2 regions of the Bacillus sp. FAU18 genome follow, and region 1 is predicted to be linked to the other one. Evidence: predicted binding sites of a transcription regulator. Region 1 holds the regulator's gene; the other holds the start of a gene.
The links. Region 1 encodes NrdR, which represses ribonucleotide reductase genes. Its sites were predicted from a motif close to AACACNATATATNGTGTT; they were not measured.

Region 1 (3,414 bases):
GTCTGTAACATGCTGAAACATCGCGAGCCTGCTCGGGTCACTGATATCAACTTGCTGGAACGTCGCTCCGAGAAGATCCTGCTGGATATACATGCTTTTCATAAGAGACTTTTGTTTCTTCTGCTGGTCGAGCTTCCGTTTAACTGGACATTCATAATACTCGATATCTATAGACCGCCCATTGACAACAAGCTTCGGATGGTAGCCCTCCAACAAATTGTTGCAGTTTTCATCTTCCGAACAATAGGAGCAATTCTTGCTTTGTTCGATATATTCATAAAGCTTATTTAAACTCTTTTCGATCATTTTTTGGTCAATCACTTCTTCGTTTTCCTTTAAAAATGCTTGAACATCTTGATCTTTCATGACTTTTTCCTTCATTTGTTCAAGACGTTTTTGGAAATCCGGCCTGCCGGTTACGCCCTGCAGGGAACGGCCGATTGGTTCCATCTATTCCTTCACCCCGCATCTCTGTCTTTAATAGGCAGAGTATTTTTTCAGTTTTTGCATTTCTTCCATCATCTTTTTCTTCTGTTCTTCCAAATCCTGCGGATGCAGCTTCTGCTGTCCGGATTCTGAATCAGACGCTGTTTCCTTTTCTGTCATCCAATCAGGAAGCTTTTCTTCACGAATCACTTTTTGGTTTCGTTTCGAAGACTTTGTTTTTCCTTCAGCCCATTCAAGATACTGGCGGTTTTCTTCTATTGCGAGCTTCATCGCTTCCCTGACCGTTTTTACCTTTTTGCGTGCCCAATGCGAAGCGATTTTTTGAATATAGTTTTTCGACAGCTTCATGTCGGTTTTCAGCATGACATAATAAATTAACACATTTGTGACGCCTGGCTCGAGCTTCTGTTCGAACATAATTTCTTCTATGATCTTCAGATCAGCTTTTGACGGCTCTGTTCCGTCAGCAATGTCCTGCAGAAGCTTCTTCGGAGAAATCGCCTCCAGCAATGCGATCAGCTTCCCATCCAGAGAATCCTCTTCTGCCGGTTTTTCGCCTTCACGCAGATGCACCGGCTGTGTTTTTTCCACCAAATCGGGCAACTGTCCGTTTCTTTCAATTTGATACCAGTCGCTCGCCGCTTTTCTTAATGCCTCCGTCGTAATGACGTCACGCTCATCAATTGCGCTCATCACAACATTTTGCATTTGCAAAGGGTCAATTCCGTACAGATAAGAAAGCTTTTTGATTGTGTCCCGCACCTGCTGGGTCATCGCTTTTCTCGGTATCATCGTCTCAGAAAGTCCCGCTAAAAACAAATCAAAATCAAACACATCCTCCGTTATGGTGTAGGACGGAGACTGTCCGACAGAAGTATACTCGGACCCCTCGGCAAGCCTTACCGTTTCCTCCATATCGGATGTGAGCTTCCATTCACTCGGCTGCAGCGATTCAAACGCGTGATTAAACGGCCGCGTAATGTCCTTCGCATCTTCTGAAATGGCCGGGTGCGTAAAAAATTGTTTTAATTGCTGATATTTCGTTTTTCCGACTCTATTATACAGAAAAACATTCAGCATTCCGTCTTCAAAAAATTCATTTGGTCTGAGCGGCGGAAGGAGTTCATATATAAAGAGGCGCTCCTGCCGCTCGGATTCTTTCATATATACTTTCAGCAATCCGATGCCCTCGAGCTTCCCCTGTTCCTGATGGATCGTTTTTAAGTTGGACTGTGTCATCCCCATCAGCTGTCTATGTGTGGACTCTCCGCCCCACAGACGGTTTTGTTCAAGCTCTCCCCACAATGTCATATAAAGAGAGAATGCAACAGGGCCGATTAAGGGCTGGTACAGTTGTGTAATAATTTGTCTGTCGATATCCTGCAGCATCGATCTGCTTTTAACCACATACGGGTCTACAGGCAGTACATCTTTCCAATAGTCAGCCATACATTCTCAAACCTTCCGAATTTGTTTCTACCTTTCATTTTACACCGTTTCTTATATCTATCAAATGCCAATTTTGCACATGAGAAAAGAGCTAGAAGAATCCTCTTAGCTCTTTTAACGCTCTTTCTTTATTAAGTCTTTTAATTCATCGATAAAGACGTTTATATCTTTAAACTGCCGATAGACGGACGCGAACCGCACATATGCGACTTCGTCAATCTTAGCCAGCCGGTCCATGACCATTTCTCCGACGAGCTCACTCTTCACCTCGGAGCAGCCTTGATTGCGAAGCTCTTTTTCAATATCAAAGCACATGTCTTCAAGCGTTTTGAGTGAAACAGGCCTTTTTTCACATGCTTTTATGAGGCCGCGCAGCATTTTTTCTCTGCTGAATTCCTCACGCACACCTTCTTTTTTCACGACGATGAGCGGGGTTTCCTCCACTTTCTCAAAGGTCGTAAACCGGTAGTGGCAGGATTCGCACTCGCGTCTTCGGCGAATCGACTTTCCGTCATCCACAGGCCGTGAATCAAGGACTCGTGTTCCGTTATGCTGGCATGAAGGACATTTCAATAAAATCAGCTCCCAACTATATCGTTCCCTGCAATGTATTTTCGGCAGCCTCCGCCTTTTAAAAATAGATGTGACAGCATCTGTCGGGAGAGCCGGTGTTAAATTTGTTTCTTTAGCATTAGGTGGTTTGTGAAAATCTCCTTCTTATTTTACAAAAAAAATGAAAAAAGAAAAAGCTGACACTCTCGTTTCTTTATAAAAATAAAAGGAGCATAAGCTAAAAAGCGCATAATGGCTTTCTAGCTTCAGCTCCCTTTGTGTTCGCAATTTACTTTATAGTACTTTCGCTTGCGCCTGTTTAATCTGCACAGGCCCCATTCCTCTTGGTATTTCAATGTTTTCTCTTGTATCAGCATGTAATGCCTCTGCAATGTAATCAGCAGCGACATTAGGATCTAAGTCTCCACAAGTATAAACATCAATGCTCGCATATCCGTGCTCAGGAAAACTGTGAATCGTTAAGTGTGATTCAGAAATAATCACAACTCCGCTTACGCCTTGCGGTGCAAATTTGTGAAATGCAACCTCGCGCACCTCAGCACCTGATTTTAGAGCAGCATTTACAAACGTTTTTTCAATAAAATCCATGTCATTCAGCTTATCAAAATCGCATCCCCATAGCTCGGAGATAACGTGACGCCCCATTGTTTCCATAGTCATGGACCCCCCTTAACAAGAATTAAAAAGTGAAATTCCAACAACTGGGTCGGCCATTTACCACGGGGGAAAGTTAGTCCGGAGAGGTCCTAACCCTTTAAGTAATTCCGAAACAGTCTCAAGCAAGAAGTTCACGAAAAATAGTATACTGTGTTTAAGTCTAATTTGCAAGGTGCGTTTTTTCAGAAATATGTTGTTAAGGGTTTTTTCTTTAAAATGTGTCCATGACCTTATTTTATACAGCAGACGGATGTTTCATTCGTGCCGCTACATGGCGGATCAGATCAA
Region 2 (3,414 bases), on a different contig from region 1:
CGTGTTTCGAGAGAGCATGCAAATGGCTGCTGAGCGGGAAGGCGCTGACTTTCTTCATGCCAAACTTGCTGCAGCAGATCCCGAGGCAGCAGCTGCGATTCATCCGAATAATACAAGAAGAGTCATTCGCGCACTGGAAATTTTACATACGTCCGGAAAAACGATGTCCCAGCATTTGAAGGAACAAAAACGAGAACTTCTGTACAATGCAGTGTTAATCGGCCTGACAATGGATAGAGACACACTTTACGAAAGAATTAATCAGCGGGTCGATATGATGATGGAGTCAGGTCTTCTTCCGGAAGTGAAGCGCTTATACGACAAGAACGTGAGAGACTGTCAATCAATACAGGCGATAGGCTATAAAGAGCTGTATGCATATTTTGACGGTTTTGTGACACTTTCCGATGCTGTCGAACAGCTAAAGCAGAACTCGAGGCGGTATGCGAAACGCCAGCTGACGTGGTTTCGCAACAAAATGCAGGTCACATGGTTCGATATGACACCGCCTGTTGATATGGAGCTGAAAAAAAAGGAAATTTTCACACATATAGCAGGAAAACTCGAACTTTAATCGAAACTGTATGATATAGAGAATCAAGGAGGACGAAACATGAAACCGATTAATATTCAGGATCAGTTTTTGAATCAAATCCGGAAAGAAAATACGTATGTCACTGTTTTTTTGCTGAACGGCTTTCAGTTGCGGGGCCAGGTGAAAGGCTTTGATAACTTTACCGTATTGTTGGAATCGGAAGGTAAGCAGCAGCTTATATATAAACATGCGATCTCAACGTTTGCGCCGCAAAAAAACGTCCAGCTTGAACTCGAATAGATCAAAAAATGCCATGTCAAGACATGAGGAAAGGCTGCCGGGGGTTCCCGGCGGCCATTTTTAACATGAATCCACTTTTGCTACAAGCTTTTTGTGTAAGCTGACCATGCCAAGGCACGGTCTTTTTTTATGAGAACAACATACGGAAGTAAAAATGGTATATTATGTATAAAATGAATTTGGGAGTGATCGACCTTGTTTGAAAGTGAAGCAGAACTGAGACGAATCAGGATTGCACTTGTATGGATAGCTGTTTTTTTACTGTTCGGGGCGTGCGGGAATCAAGAAACCATTATTGAAACAGACAGCGGCAATTCAGACTATGAAACGCCTCAGCCCACCTCGTTTCCGCTTGAACATAATCATTTTGGCGTTATGGAGGACGGCTATATTAAAATTTATGAGTATAATGAGTCCAGCAATGAGGTAAAGCTGAAGAAAGAATACGACACGGATGATGAACTTGAATAAAATTCACAAGCATCCGAATTTACAAAGCGGATACTACCCGCTAAACTAAATACAGACACAGATCAAACAGAGGGTGAAAACATGAAGCATAAAGTGATCGTGAATCATTGGGAAGAAATTTGCGAAGATGATTCTTGCTATGAATACGGAACAAGTATCATTGTGAACGGAAAAGAATTAATCAGAGAAGCGTCAATTATCACTGCTTTGAAGGCGGTTTTAGAAGAGATCGGCGCGGATGTTGAAATAGAAGAAACAGTAGAGAGCGAAAAATGCTGTGATAGCTTAAGAAAAAAAAATCTAGACTACTAAGCAGTTTTTTTTCATGTTATGATATACATCGGCTAAAAACGACACCCCGAGTAGGACGAGAGATGATTCTCGTTCTGCTCTCTTTTTTGGGCCCTAATGAGTCTGCCCATTTGCCTGATTTGATCAAAATATGAATTTTTCATAAAAACGAATCTATATATTGTGTTTTTGCTAGAGGGTAGTATACTATATATAGTGTTAGTGATGAGAGATTCATATTTTTTGATAGGTCGTGATAAAACGTGGTACAAATCATATTTGATTCGAAAACAGGGAATGTTCAGCGGTTTGTGAATAAAACAGGCTTTCAGCAGATACGCAAGGTGGACGAAATGGACCACGTGGACACTCCGTTTGTTTTGGTCACCTACACGACAAACTTCGGTCAGGTACCGGCATCAACACAATCATTTCTCGAAAAATACGCCCATCTCTTATTAGGTGTCGCTGCGAGCGGCAACAAAGTATGGGGCGATAACTTTGCAAAAAGCGCCGATACCATTTCAAGACAATATCAGGTGCCGATCTTGCACAAATTTGAACTCAGCGGCACATCTAAAGACGTTGAATTGTTTACTCAGGAGGTAGAAAGAGTTGTCACAAAATCAAGTGCCAAAATGGATCCAGTTAAATAACGAAATCATGATCCAAAAAGATGGGAAATTCCAGTTTGATAAGGATAAAGAGGCTGTACATAGCTATTTTGTAGATTATATCAATCAAAACACAGTCTTCTTTCACGATTTAAAAGAGAAGCTGGATTATTTGGTTGAAAATCAATACTACGAAGAGGAATTCTTAAGCCTTTATTCTTTTGAAGACATTAAAGAAGTGTTTAAGACAGCTTACGCTAAGAAGTTTCGTTTTCCTTCCTTCATGAGTGCGTTTAAATTCTATAATGACTATGCTTTGAAAACGAATGACAAGAAAAAAATCCTCGAGCGTTATGAGGACCGGATCTCAATTGTTGCGCTGTTCTTCGCTAACGGCGACACTGAGAAAGCAAAAGAATATGTAAACCTGATGATCAATCAAGAATATCAGCCGAGCACACCGACATTTTTGAATGCCGGCAGAAAACGCCGCGGTGAACTTGTGAGCTGCTTCTTGCTCGAAGTTAATGATTCTTTAAATGACATTTCAAGAGCAATCGATATCTCCATGCAGCTTTCTAAGCTTGGCGGCGGGGTTTCTCTTAACCTGTCCAAGCTTCGCGCGAAAGGTGAAGCCATTAAAGATGTTGAGAATGCGACAAAAGGCGTTGTAGGCGTCATGAAGCTTCTTGATAACGCGTTCCGTTACGCTGACCAAATGGGACAAAGACAAGGATCCGGCGCGGCGTATTTAAACATTTTCCACCGCGATATCAATGATTTTCTTGATACGAAAAAGATTTCTGCGGATGAAGATGTGCGTGTCAAAACGCTTTCGATCGGTGTTGTCATTCCGGATAAGTTTGTTGAGCTTGCACGCGAGGACAAAGCGGCTTATGTATTCTACCCGCACACGATTTATAAAGAGTACGGCCAGCACATGGATGAGATGGACATGAACGAAATGTACGACAAGTTTGTCGACAACCCTCGGGTGAAAAAGGAAAAAATCAACCCGCGGAAACTTCTTGAAAAATTGGCGATGCTTCGTTCTGAATCAGGCTATCCATACATCATGTTCCAAGATAACGTCAATAAAGTGCATGCGAATAACCATATTTCCAAGGTCAAATTTTCTAACCTTTGCTCTGAAGTGCTGCAGGCATCTCAAGTTTCTTCATACACAGACTATGATGAAGAAGA

Region 2: nrdI (class Ib ribonucleoside-diphosphate reductase assembly flavoprotein NrdI) is a predicted target of NrdR. The motif match lies at 1,801-1,818, and genes of this name have one in related genera.

The regions. Positions count from the first base shown of each region.
Region 1 is NZ_JBVYHZ010000004.1:775,579-778,992, forward strand. Features, by position in the region: gene dnaI (primosomal protein DnaI) at 1-450, opposite strand, end outside; gene dnaB (replicative helicase loading/DNA remodeling protein DnaB) at 478-1,896, opposite strand; gene nrdR (transcriptional regulator NrdR) at 2,011-2,469, opposite strand; gene speD (adenosylmethionine decarboxylase) at 2,743-3,123, opposite strand; gene AC0OMU_RS15080 (glyceraldehyde-3-phosphate dehydrogenase) at 3,362-3,414, opposite strand, start outside.
Region 2 is NZ_JBVYHZ010000003.1:1,139,786-1,143,199, forward strand. Features, by position in the region: gene miaA (tRNA (adenosine(37)-N6)-dimethylallyltransferase MiaA) at 1-574, shown strand, start outside; gene hfq (RNA chaperone Hfq) at 614-835, shown strand; gene AC0OMU_RS05895 (YmzC family protein) at 1,031-1,306, shown strand; gene AC0OMU_RS05900 (hypothetical protein) at 1,388-1,618, shown strand; gene nrdI (class Ib ribonucleoside-diphosphate reductase assembly flavoprotein NrdI) at 1,861-2,253, shown strand; gene nrdE (class 1b ribonucleoside-diphosphate reductase subunit alpha) at 2,213-3,414, shown strand, end outside.